2 regions of the Solibacillus sp. FSL W7-1436 genome follow, and region 2 is predicted to be linked to the other one. Evidence: riboswitches for the same ligand, from Rfam matches in the RefSeq annotation. Region 2 holds a riboswitch; the other holds the start of a gene.
The links. Region 2 has a riboswitch for S-adenosylmethionine ahead of MKX73_RS05130 (bifunctional homocysteine S-methyltransferase/methylenetetrahydrofolate reductase). Riboswitches for the same ligand answer to the same signal wherever they lie in the genome.
Positions count from the first base shown of each region.

Region 1 (6,262 bases), 2.2 Mb from region 2:
AACAACTGGAAGGGCTTAGTGCGCGTTTGCGCGGGTATGTCCAGGAAATCGGGGATGTTGCCAAAATCCGCCGCAACGAAAATACCGTTGAAATTGCGTTGAAACCGTATTACAGCAATCTGGCGCGGAGAAATGAGCTTCAGTTCCAATCAGAAGATATCGAATTCTCCAATGCTGCGACGAAATCACAGCTAAAACGCCTGTTAAAAGGGTTTGAGCGGTTAAAAGAAGGCTTGGCCGCAAATGCGAACCTCGAAACGATTTTATTTGAAGATAAACCGGTCATCGCCGAGCGCAGAAAAACGGTTCCTCTCGATTTTCATAACCGTCTGAATCAGTACCAGCAGCAGGCAGTCGAAGGGGCGATGAGTTCCGAAGATCTTTATGTCATTCAAGGTCCGCCGGGTACCGGTAAAACGACGGTAATTTCGGAAATTTGCTATCAAAATGCAAAAGCAGGACTAAAAACACTCGTTGCTTCCCAATCAAACTTAGCGGTCGACAATGCATTAAGCCGGCTTTTATCGAACAAAGATATTCGGATTTTGCGTTACGGCCGTACAGAGAGCATTGAAGAAGAAGGGAAAAAGTTCATTGAGGAAAATGTTGCGTCCTATTGGCAGGAGCAGACATTTGAAGCAATCGGGCATGAAATTTCGCTGCATGAAAGAAAAGAACAGCTATTAAATGATGAAATCAATGAAGCGCAAAGGGAGATTGCCGCGCTTGAACAAAAACAAAAAGAGCTTGAACTGCAAATTGAACAAAAAGAAGCGGCAAAAGCAGAATTGCATGTTTTGGCCGAAAAGATCCTGGCATTAAAAAAACAATTGACTGAATGCAAAAAAGAACTGGAAGACAATGAACGCAAACTGGAAAAACTGCAGGCGACACAAAGTACAGTAGCCGAAACCGTAGCGAATTTTGAACAGCAGGTAAAAGACGGATTGACTGTCGAGCAACTGACAGAACAAGCACAACAGTTGAAAGAAGCGAGAGAAAACTTCCAGCAGCAACTAACGCAAAGTCACTATAAAGCGCAACTGGATCAATTCCAGCAGCGTTTTGATGCGGTTAAAACGAAAATCGAAAAGGCGAATGAAACGTCCCACTATGATTTGCTTGTAGATAAAATTGCTTCGTTGAAAAAAGTGTACGAAATAGAGGAGTTCATGAGTGAATACAATATTCGCCGAAACTATGCAATGGACCGTTTACTAACAGCACTTGATCGAATTCAGCCGCAAATGGAGCAGTATAAGCCGATTAAAGATGTGAAGGAACGTCTGGAAAAGGCACTGCACTACAGTGAAACCGCGTTAGGAATCCATGTAACACCGGACAGACTGGACATGGGCCATCATTATACGCTTGAAGAGATTCAGGAGTTTTTGACGAAGCTTAGCATCGCATTTAGAGACCAACGTGTAAATGCTCAAAACGGCACCCGCTCCATTCAGGGGATTCATCTGCGCATGCAATACATCGAGCAGCTGAACAATAAGTATATGGACGCGATCCGTGAAACCGTGCTTATATTCGAAAAGCTGAAAGAGGAGATCATTCTTCAGTTCAAAGAACAAAATGATGTGAAAGCACAGCATCTTCAGCAGCTGGAAGAAGAGGCGACAGCTGTAAAAGCCCAAATGGATGCGATCAATGAAAAAATCGATCCGACGATTACGCTAAACCATTCCACGGATGAACTGGAAGAACTGCTCGCGACAAATGAACTGGATCAGATGAAAACCGAAACACAGCGCCAAAACCGTGAAAAAGTGGAACTTCAGCTGAACAAAAAAGCGGAAGAGCTGGCAGTGTTAAATGAACAGATTGCCCTTGGTACGGAGACGGTCGAACAGTTAACAGTGCGCTTTAAAGGAATCAACAGTGAAGGCGTGCAGCTTGAAAAACGCAGGACAGAACTTGAACAGCAGACAAAACTGAACCCTGAGCAGGCGATTAATGAAGTAAATGAAAAGATCGGGCTTCTTACAGAAAAGATCGAGACGCTTGAAGTGAAAATCAGTCTGCTTCCGGTAACGGCAGAACTTCAAAACGAATGGCACGGTCTGCTGAAAAATGCCAATGCCCATGACTTGGACGAAATCCGCAAATTGTATGTAAAACATGCCAATGTGATCGGCACAACTTGTGTCGCATCGGCCAATAAAGAGTTTATGGACAACTATCCGACATTTGATGTCGTCATTATTGATGAAGTTTCGAAAGCAACACCGCCGGAACTGCTGTTGCCGATGTTAAAAGGCGCAAAAATCATTTTAGTTGGGGACCATCACCAGCTGCCGCCGCTTGTAGGCGATGCGACATTTGAAGAGACATTGGAGCAAGTTGTGAAGGAAAGTACAACATTTGAAGAAAAACGGGAGCTTGAAAAGTTACTGGAAGAATCATTGTTCGAGCGTCTTTATAACAATTTGCCATCGCAAAACAAAACGATGCTCGCACTCCAATATCGAATGCATAAAAATATTATGTCAACTATCACACCGTTTTACGAAAATGAATCCGAACAGCTGCAATGTGGTTTGGAGGATTCAGATGCCGTACGTGATCATTTCCTTGAAACATCAAAAATTACACGAAATCACCATTTACTATGGCTTGATATTCCGAATGCCAAGCCGTATTTTGAAGAGCGTATGAAAGAAGGTTCGAGTTTATTCAATTTAGCGGAGCTGGAACAGATTAAACAGCAGCTGCTTGAATTAAATGCCGCAACAGAACAGGCGAAAGCTCAAGGGCTGATTCCACAGGACGCATTAAAATCGGTTGGTGTTATATCATTCTACGCGGAGCAGGTGAAGCGCATCAATCGTCTGATCGACCAGGAAATCAGTGTACCGCATTTACACATCCGTACAGGATCCGTCGATAAATTCCAAGGGATGGAGATGGATGTCATTATCGTCAGCATGGTGCGGAATCATGACAATGAGCGCGGAGAAATCGGATTTGCGAAAGATTACCGCCGTCTGAATGTTGCCTTGTCCCGCGCACGGGAACTGCTCATTATGGTCGGCAGTACCGAAATGTTCACAAAGCGTCCAAAGAGCGCGAAAACAAGGGATATGTATGCCCATGTATTAACGACAGTAAAAGAGCAAGACGGCTATTTTGCTGTGTAGAAACAGGGGGATTGGATTGAATGGATTTACAAAATACAGTTTTACAGCTGCAGAAAGAACTCACCCAAAATCCACCCGTTGAAATCAAAAAACAAATGCAGTATGCCATTCCGATTCACACATTGGAAGTGAAATATCATCCGGTAATGCGTAATGTCATGGATATTTTGATGAAAATGATGCTCATTTCATTTGAGAAGGCGAAACTGAAAAATGTGGAGCTATTAGCCGAAATTTTATTGGTGGAACTGTTATTTATTCATGATTTGACGAATAAAATGTTACGACTGGGTATGATTGTGAAGGAACAGGAATTTGCACTTACTGCCAAAGGGAAAGCACAGCTGGAATCGGGCATTTTTGAAGAGGAACTTGAAGAAACAAGTTATTTCATTCAATACAGCCCGATTCATGAACAGCCACTCGGGGGTGACCTGGAGGAATTTGCGGATCTGGAAGAATTTCCGGAGCCTTTCCCGACAATCGAAACAGAAGAAATCGAAGCGATTGAAGAGACGTTGCTCGTTGATTTTATTCAACAGCAACTTTCGGAACAGCCGGTGGCGGAAGATGAAGTACCGCATTATATAACAAGTGTTGTTTCGACGGAATCGATTCAGATTAATGATATTCCGGTCCTGTGTTTTTTACTGTTCGATCAAAAGGAAAACAGGCATTTTGTGCGGGTATACAATACATTGACACGTGTATGGGATGAACGGCTGGAAACCATCTTATTCAATATAGAAAAAGAACAGCTGCAGGAAGAGTAAAATAATATTTTTGGAATTATTGCAAAATTATAAAGTACATGATACACTAATGACAATTTAATAGTCTTATCAAGAGAAGCGGAGGGACTTGGCCTTATGATGCTTCAGCAACCTCTAGTCATACTAGAAAGGTGCTACTTCCAGCAAGGTGTGAACCTTGGCAGATAAGAACGGGTAAAAAAGCCCCTCTCAATTCTGTTTTGCTGGATTGAGAGGGGCTTTTTATATTGTTCCGGAACGGTTTCGTTTCGCTCGTAAAACAATGCATTGCCTGAATACCACAGATTATTAAAGGATAGTTGAAAAAGTTTATGAGGGGGAAAGTGGAATGCCGATTAATATTCCGAAACATTTACCGGCGGGTGAGCTGCTTAGAAAAGAGAAGATTTTCGTCATGGAGGAAGACCGTGCGAAAACGCAACAAATCCGACCGTTAAATATTTTAGTGTTTAATTTAATGCCTGAAAAAGAGAAAACCGAACTGCAATTGCTGCGCTTACTCGGTAATACACCATTACAGGTAGATGTGACATTTTTAAACACGGCTACATACGAATCAAAAAATGTCTCCAAATCGCATTTAGATACTTTTTACCGGACGTTTGACCAAGTGAAGCACCGTCGTTTTGATGGGCTCATTATTACAGGAGCGCCAGTCGAGAAAATGGAATTTGAAGATGTAGGCTACTGGAATGAAATTACGCATGTTATGGACTGGGCAAATGATCATGTCACTTCAATCATGTATATATGTTGGGGCGCACAAGCTGCCCTGTATCACCATTTTGGCATCGGAAAATTCGAATTGCCGAAAAAGTGCTCCGGTGTTTATTCCCATGTGATTACGGATTTAACCGTTGATTTAGTACGGGGTTTCAGTGATGAGTATGTGGCACCGCATTCACGCCACACATCGGTTTCGATTGATGAAGTGCGGGCACACCCTGACTTGCGTCTACTAAGCTACTCGGATGATGCTGGCGTGTTTATCGTTCAGTCGAAAAACAATAAACATATTATGATCACAGGGCATCTGGAATATGATGCAACGACTTTATCGGATGAGTACTTCCGCGATAAGGAGAAGGATCCGGACAATACGGAGATTCCGGTCAACTATTTCCCGAATAATGACCCGCTGCAGGCACCGAAAAATGTTTGGCGTGCTCATTCGCATCTGTTGTTCTACAACTGGCTGAACTACTACGTATACCAAGAAACACCGTACGAATGGCATTACGTCGATGAAAATATTGAATATCATATTTAATGCTTATAAATTAAAAACTGGAACATAACCCAAAAAGCTATTTTTCTCTAGGAGAAAAATAGCTTTTTTTGCTGAGCGTTAAAAATTGATTTCCATTCCGGGTCGGACGCTTTCCGCGGGCACGGCCTGAGCCTGTAGTCTCAGGCGTCGTGCTATTCCCGCAGGAGTCGCCTCCCCTCCATTCCAATCAATTTTAAAAAGTATCCATTTCTTAATAAGGATTTTCTTCTTATCCAAGGGTACTTTTACTTATTTTCCAACTTCTTTATTTAATCGCGACCCAGGCACGTTCGCGTTCGATCTGCAAACTGATTTCCCGCCCGAAGAAATCGCTTAATAATTCGTCTGTTAACACAACTTCGCGTGCATTGGCTTCGATATTTTTTCCGTCTTTCATTAATAGCACATGGCTAAAACAAGGCAGAATTTCTTCTACATGGTGCGTCACATAAATAAGGGTAGGGCCGTTGTCTGCTTCTGCAATCTGTTCAATCGTTTGCAGCAGGTTTTCCCGTTCGATCAAGTCCAGACCGCCACACGGCTCATCCAATATTAGAATTTCCGGATCCGCCATAATCGCCCTTGCGATTTGCACACGCTGGCGTTCACCTTGCGACAAATGTTCGAATGATTTATTCGCTAAATGGTCACAGTGAAAATGCTTCATGATCGAAACCGCATGATCGATTTCTTCTTCCGTCACATCATTGAACAGACGAAGGGCACCGAATTTTCCGCTGAGCACGATTTCAATCGCATTATCCTGCCAGTTGAAGTTATCGATCATCGCATTGCTCACCCAGCCGATCCGCGTCCGCAGTTTCGGTATATATGTTTTCCCGTATGTTTCACCCAATACTTGGACCTTACCTTCATTCGGCCAAATATAGCCGTTAATTACTTTCAGCAATGTCGTCTTGCCGGAGCCGTTTAACCCTAAAATAGCCCAATGCTGTCCCTTTTGTACATGCCAGCTTAAATCGTTTAAAATCTGTTTGTCATTGCGATATAAATGGATATTTTCAATATGTATCATTTAAAAACACCTCCACTTATTACTATGCACTTTT
Region 1 covers NZ_JBBOWV010000001.1:3,213,631-3,219,892, forward strand. Annotated here, with positions in the region: gene MKX73_RS15880 (AAA domain-containing protein) at 1-3,149, shown strand, start outside; gene MKX73_RS15885 (nucleoside-diphosphate sugar epimerase) at 3,170-3,922, shown strand; SAM riboswitch class I at 3,986-4,093, shown strand; gene metA (homoserine O-acetyltransferase MetA) at 4,251-5,192, shown strand; gene MKX73_RS15895 (ABC transporter ATP-binding protein) at 5,458-6,228, opposite strand.
Region 1: another riboswitch for S-adenosylmethionine. It lies ahead of metA (homoserine O-acetyltransferase MetA); the one in region 2 lies ahead of MKX73_RS05130 (bifunctional homocysteine S-methyltransferase/methylenetetrahydrofolate reductase).

Region 2 (6,262 bases):
ATCGCAAAAAATAGAATCCAGAGTAATTGAAATAGAGACCGAAGAATTATTTGTGGAGGAGCTGTTTGTCATTGTCCCGACAACACATCCATTAGCACAGCAAGATGCTGTTAAATTTGAGGATGTAAAGAATGAACCATTTATTGCGATTAAAAAGGGGAATTCGCTCCGACAACTGGTGGATGAGCTTTTTTTAGAGCGGGGAATTGCGTTAAACACAACATTCGCTGCCGAAGAAATGCACACAGTAGCAGGATTTGTCGGTGCGGGCATGGGGATATCCGTAATACCGAATATTAAAGGGCTTGATCATTATAAAGTAAAACGTTTAAAGCTTGATCCGCCATGTTTCCGTTCCGTCTGTGTTTCATGGGCAAAAAATCGTTATTTGCCTCCAGCTGTATCCGAGTTCAAACAGTATTTACTGGATTATTTTAAGCAAAAGGAGGAGTGAATGATATGGAGCACAACCAATTTAGAGCCTGGCTTAAACTGCAAGGAATCGAGCATGAGGAAAAGTGGCTGGAGCAATTTGACTCAGCATGTAAAGAGGACGGGCAGGCAATCGTAAATATCGCCCTGTTATACAAAGTTCATGGACAATATGACGAAATGTACGACTTGCTGAATAAGGCGGTTGAGCAGCAAAACAGAGAAGCTATGTATGAACTGGGAAACTGTTATTTTGAACAGCTTGGCGAAAAAGGGAGCGAGCACCAAGCATTTTTACTCTATCAAAGTGCTGCACAATTGGGTCACCCGGATGCAATGAATAATTTAGCAGATATGTATTTGAACGGTGAAGGAACAGCAGTTGATGAACAACGGGCGCTCAGCTGGTTCAAGAAGGCAGCGCAATTAGGAGTCGCCGAAGCAATGTTTACCCTAGGAATGATGTATGAACAAGGATTGGGAACGGAATGCGATGAATCCCAGGCCTTTGCTTATTATTCTTGCAGCGCAGAACTGCAGGATGTCGAGGCAATGTATCGCATTGGTATGATTTGTTTTTCAGGAGAACTGGGGCAACAGCAAGATCAGGAAAAAGCGGTGGAATGGTTTTTAAAAGCGAGTGAACAGTTCCATGTCGATGCAACATTTAATATCGGCTACTGCTATGAACATGGTTGTGGTGTCACCCGAAATAACGATAAAGCAATCCATTACTATAAAAAGGCAAGTCTACTTGGAGATATGGAAGCAACAAAAAAAATTGTAAACTACTATGAGTTGACGGACCCAGCTGAAGTAACCAAGTGGCGGGAAAAGCTAATAGTTCTAAATAACGATATAAATGAATAATAATGAGATAGAGACAATAAAAGTTTCCATTTTCTATCATCCTGTCATAATTTAGACCCATTTTATCTTGAAAAATAGGTTTAATTTTAGTGAAAAATAGGAAATATATTATAAGGGGAAAGTATTAAGAAGGGGGAATTTTCATGTTTATGTTTGCAGTCCACCAATTCTCTTCTGAACATAATGAGGATAGTAGTATTCAAAAACTACAGCAAATGCTATTAGAACAGCGAGAGAATTTGACGACGCTATGTACAATCGTAGAATATTTAAAAAGTTATATCCAAACAGGATTAGATCATAAAGATGTTGTTAAATACAAGCAAAAAATCCAAATGATGACGGATAAACAAGAAAAACGCTACAATCAGATTGATGAGCTTATCAATACTAATATTTTGGAATTGAAGAAGGGTAAAACAGCAGATAATACCGCACTTATATACGGGAAAGAAGTCCGGAAAATTGAATCTGGTGTTCGTACTTTAAAACTATTTGCGAGCGATGCGGTGAATATGTTAGATCTTAACAAACACTTGGAAAATCGCAGCAGTGAACGCATCCGTTATTTTGATAAACGCTCTATGTCTTTGGAAGCAGAAATTATTTCCCTAACAAAGCAACTATCTTATAAATAGTATAAGAAGCCGTCCTACCATAATTTCAGGTAGGATGGCTTTTCTTATGTGTTTGTGAAAATTGTAATACCCTACAGACCATATTTTGTATAAAAAAGTTTATACTTATAAAAGAGAAGTGATCGAAATAGGAGAGAATGGATATGAAAACAGTAGTAGTTGTAGGTGGCGGGATTACCGGGCTATGTACGATGCATTATTTAAAAAATAAAATGCATGAGCAAAACGTGGAAGCGCGGTTAATACTGATTGAAAAGAACGAATATTTAGGCGGGAAAATTCATTCCGAAAAGGATAAAGGCTTTATTATGGAAACGGGGGCTGACTCAATTGTAGCTCGCCATCCGGAGGTATTGAAGCTCGTAAAAGAACTTGATTTTGAATCAGAGCTTGTCTATAACGAAACAGGCATTTCTTACATTCATACGAATAATGAGCTGCATGCAATCCCGGCAGGATCGACATTCGGTATTCCGATGAGTGTGGAATCGCTCATGTCGAGTACATTAATTTCTGAAGAAGGAAAGAAGAGAGCACTTCAAGATTTAGAAATCCCGAATACTAGATTTACAAAAGAAAGCTCGATCGGTACGTTTTTGGAATACTTTTTAGGAGAAGAAATTGTCCGCAAGCAAATTGCCCCTGTATTGGCTGGTGTTTATTCAGGCGATTTATATCAATTAAGTCTGGCATCCACTTTGCCTTATTTAGTGGACTATAAGAACGACTACGGATCGATTATTAAAGGGTTCGAGGCACATCGTGAGCAATTCGAAAAAGCTGCGAACAAGAAATTTATTTCTTTCCGTTCGGGGTTATCGGCACTGATCGATCGTTTAGAAGAACAGCTGCCGGAAGTTGAATTCATGAAAAAGACAGTGACAAAGCAAATCAATAAATTAGGCGAGCAATATGAAGTCGTGCTGGAAGATGAAACAATTTTAGCGGATGTTGTTGTACTGGCGGTCCCGAATGAAACGGTACGCCAAGTCATACAGAATGAAGCGCTGGAAGACCAGCTGAAAAAGTTTACAACGGCATCCGCTTTAACGATGTATGTGGGCTTTGATGTACCGGACAATATTTTACCGGCAGATGGGACAGGATTTATCGTTTCGCATAATAGTGATTTAGTTTGCAATGCGTCTACATGGACGAGCCGTAAATGGAAACATACGTCTGCAGAAGGCAATTTACTCGTTCGCCTGTTTTATAAAAATATTAATCCGCATTATGAAGAGTTGGCAGCCATGTCTGATGAAGAATTGACGAAAGTCGCATTGGAAGATATCCGTCTCAGCCTGGGTATTGAAGCGGAACCGACAGTCGTCAATGTAACAAAGTGGATTGACCAAATGCCCCGTTATGATTTGGCGCATAATGAAGCATTATCGGAAGTTATACAGCAACTGGGAACAGATTACCCGAATGTTCTTTTGGCAGGATGTGCCTATTTCGGTGTAGGAATCGGTGCCTGTATTTCAAACGGCAAAAAAACGGCTGAACAGATTATTAGTCGAATTATGTAAAGAAATACTTCATTCAGCTAAAGGGTATTGACGGAACTATTAGATAACGTTATGATTCATTTAATTATTTTAAAAATTCATATTATTTTCTTATCAAGAGAAGTCGAGGGACTGGCCCGATGAAACTTCAGCAACCAACGTTAAGTCAGGTGCTAAATCCAGTGGCGGATGCCAGAAGATGAGAAGGGATTAAGTTGATAACTATTATGCCTTCTTTTATTTAATGAAAGAAGGCTTTTTTATATCGTTAATATACTGAAAATACTGTAAATGATGGAGTGAGGGCAATGGGTTTACTTGAAGAATTACAAACACGGGTTTTAACAGCAGACGGGGCAATCGGAACACTTCTTTATTCATATGGATTGGATTATTGTCATGAAGAGATGAATATTGCACGTCCTGATATTATAGAGAAAATTCATGGTGAATATATTGCGGCAGGTGCAGATATTATTCAGACAAATACATATGGAGCAAACCGGATTAAGCTTGCGCGTTATGGCTATGAAAATCGTGTGAAGGAATTTAACGAAGCTGCTTTAAAAATTGCAAAGCGTGCTGCTTCCCTGGATGGGCAATATGTTCTGGCGACGATCGGTGGTATTCGCGGAATCCGAAAAAGTGATGCGACATTAGACGAAATTTTAACTGCATTCCAAGAGCAGGCCGAAGTATTACTAGCTGGTAACCCGGATGGATTTTTACTGGAAACGTATTACGATTTTGAAGAATTATCGCACTGTGTCCATCTACTACGTTCAATGACTGATTTACCGATCATTGCCCAGGTGACGATGCAGGAACCGGGCGTCCTTCAAAATTTAATGTCTCTGAACGAAGCACTTCAGGATTTGGAAAGATTAGGTGCGGACATTGTGGGGAGCAACTGTCGCTTAGGTCCTTTCCATACGATTCAGGCATTTGAAGGAGTCAATTTACCGGATAAGGCTTTTTTATCGGCTTACCCGAATGCGTCATTATTGGATATTGAAGATGGCCGTGTTGTCTATGAATCGGAAACCGACTATTTCGCACGAGCAGCCGTTGAACTTGTAAACCAGGGAGTCCGTTTAATTGGCGGTTGCTGCGGAACGACCCCGAAGCATATTGCGGCTGTAAAAAAACGTTTGGCGAATATGCAGCCGATCGAAACGAAAGAAGCGAAACATGGGCAAACACAATTTGTCCGTATTCCGGAGCCTCGTAAACAAGAGCCGCTCCATGAAAAGGCTAAACGTGAACGTTCTGTTATTGTGGAACTTGATACACCGCGTCATCTGGAAATTGACGGATTTGTCGAAGGGGCTAAACAACTGGCAAAAGCGGGCGCCGATGTCATTATGATGGCTGATAACTCACTTGCTTCGCCGCGAATCAGTAATATCGCGATGGCTGCTATTTTAAAAGAGCATGGAATTCGTTCATTGCCGCATTTAACTTGCCGTGACCGCAATTTAATCGGGCTTCAGTCACATTTAATGGGACTTGATGCGCTGGAACTCCATGATATTCTTGTCATCACAGGGGACCCGACAAAAGTGGGGGATTTCCCGGGAGCGACGAGTGTGTATGATGTTTCGTCAATGGAGCTTATTTCTCTTATTAAACAGCTAAATAAAGGCGGTTCTTTTACAGGGAAATCGCTGCGCAAACAGGCGAATTTCTCGGTAGCCGCTGCCTTTAATCCGAATGTCCGCGTGCTGGACCGTGCAGTTGCCCGTTTAGAGAAGAAAATCGAGCATGGTGCAGATTACTTTATTTCACAGCCGGTTTATACGAAAGAAAAAATTATCGAAATCTATGAAGCGACAAAGCATTTGGAAACACCGATCTATATCGGGATTATGCCGCTTACTTCTTCACGCAGCGCGGAATTTTTACATCATGAAGTACCGGGCATTAAATTGTCCGATGAAGTACTTGCGCGTATGGCTGCCTGCGGGGATGACAAGGAAGCATCGACAGCAGAAGGAATCGCGATTGCGAAAGAGCTGCTCGATACTGCATGCAAATACTTTAACGGTATTTACTTAATTACACCGTTTTTACGCTATGATATGACGCTGGAATTAATGGACTATGTAAAACAATATGATGTGGAAAGTAAAGGAGTTCAGTCGAATGTATAATCACCCGATTCATGAGCAATTACAAAAAAGAATACTTATCATCGATGGTGCCATGGGGACGATGCTTCAGGCAGAAAACCTAACATATGAAGATTTTGGCGGAGAGGACTTGGACGGTTGTAATGAAAACCTGGTACTGACGAGACCTGATGTTTTGGGCAAAATTCACCGTGAATATTTAGCTGCCGGCGCAGATATTATTTGTACAAATACGTTTGGCGGAACACCTCTTGTTCTAGATGAATATGACTTAGGCGACAAGGCGGTTGACATTAATAAGCAGGCGGTCGAAATTGCACTGGAGGCAGCGAAAGAGTTTTCGACACCAGAATGGCCGCGCTTTGTTGCAGGTGCAATCGGGCCTACGACAAAAACATTGTCGGTAACAGGCGGTATTACATTTGAAGAGTTGGAAGAAAACTTTTATATACAGGCTAAAGCGCTAATCGAAGCTGGGGCGGATCTAATCTTAATGGAAACTTCCCAGGACATGCTGAATGTTAAAGCAGGAACGATTGCAATTCACCGTGCATTTGAGGAACTTGGCAAAGAGTTGCCTGTCATGATTTCAGGGACAATTGAGCCAATGGGAACAACGCTTGCCGGGCAATCAATCGAAGCATTTTATATTTCGATCGAACATATTAAACCATTGTCTGTC
Region 2 covers NZ_JBBOWV010000001.1:1,025,994-1,032,255, reverse strand. Annotated here, with positions in the region: gene MKX73_RS05150 (LysR family transcriptional regulator) at 1-454, shown strand, start outside; gene MKX73_RS05145 (tetratricopeptide repeat protein) at 460-1,302, shown strand; gene MKX73_RS05140 (chemotaxis protein) at 1,446-1,940, shown strand; gene hemG (protoporphyrinogen oxidase) at 2,084-3,469, shown strand; SAM riboswitch class I at 3,557-3,654, shown strand; gene MKX73_RS05130 (bifunctional homocysteine S-methyltransferase/methylenetetrahydrofolate reductase) at 3,757-5,601, shown strand; gene metH (methionine synthase) at 5,594-6,262, shown strand, end outside.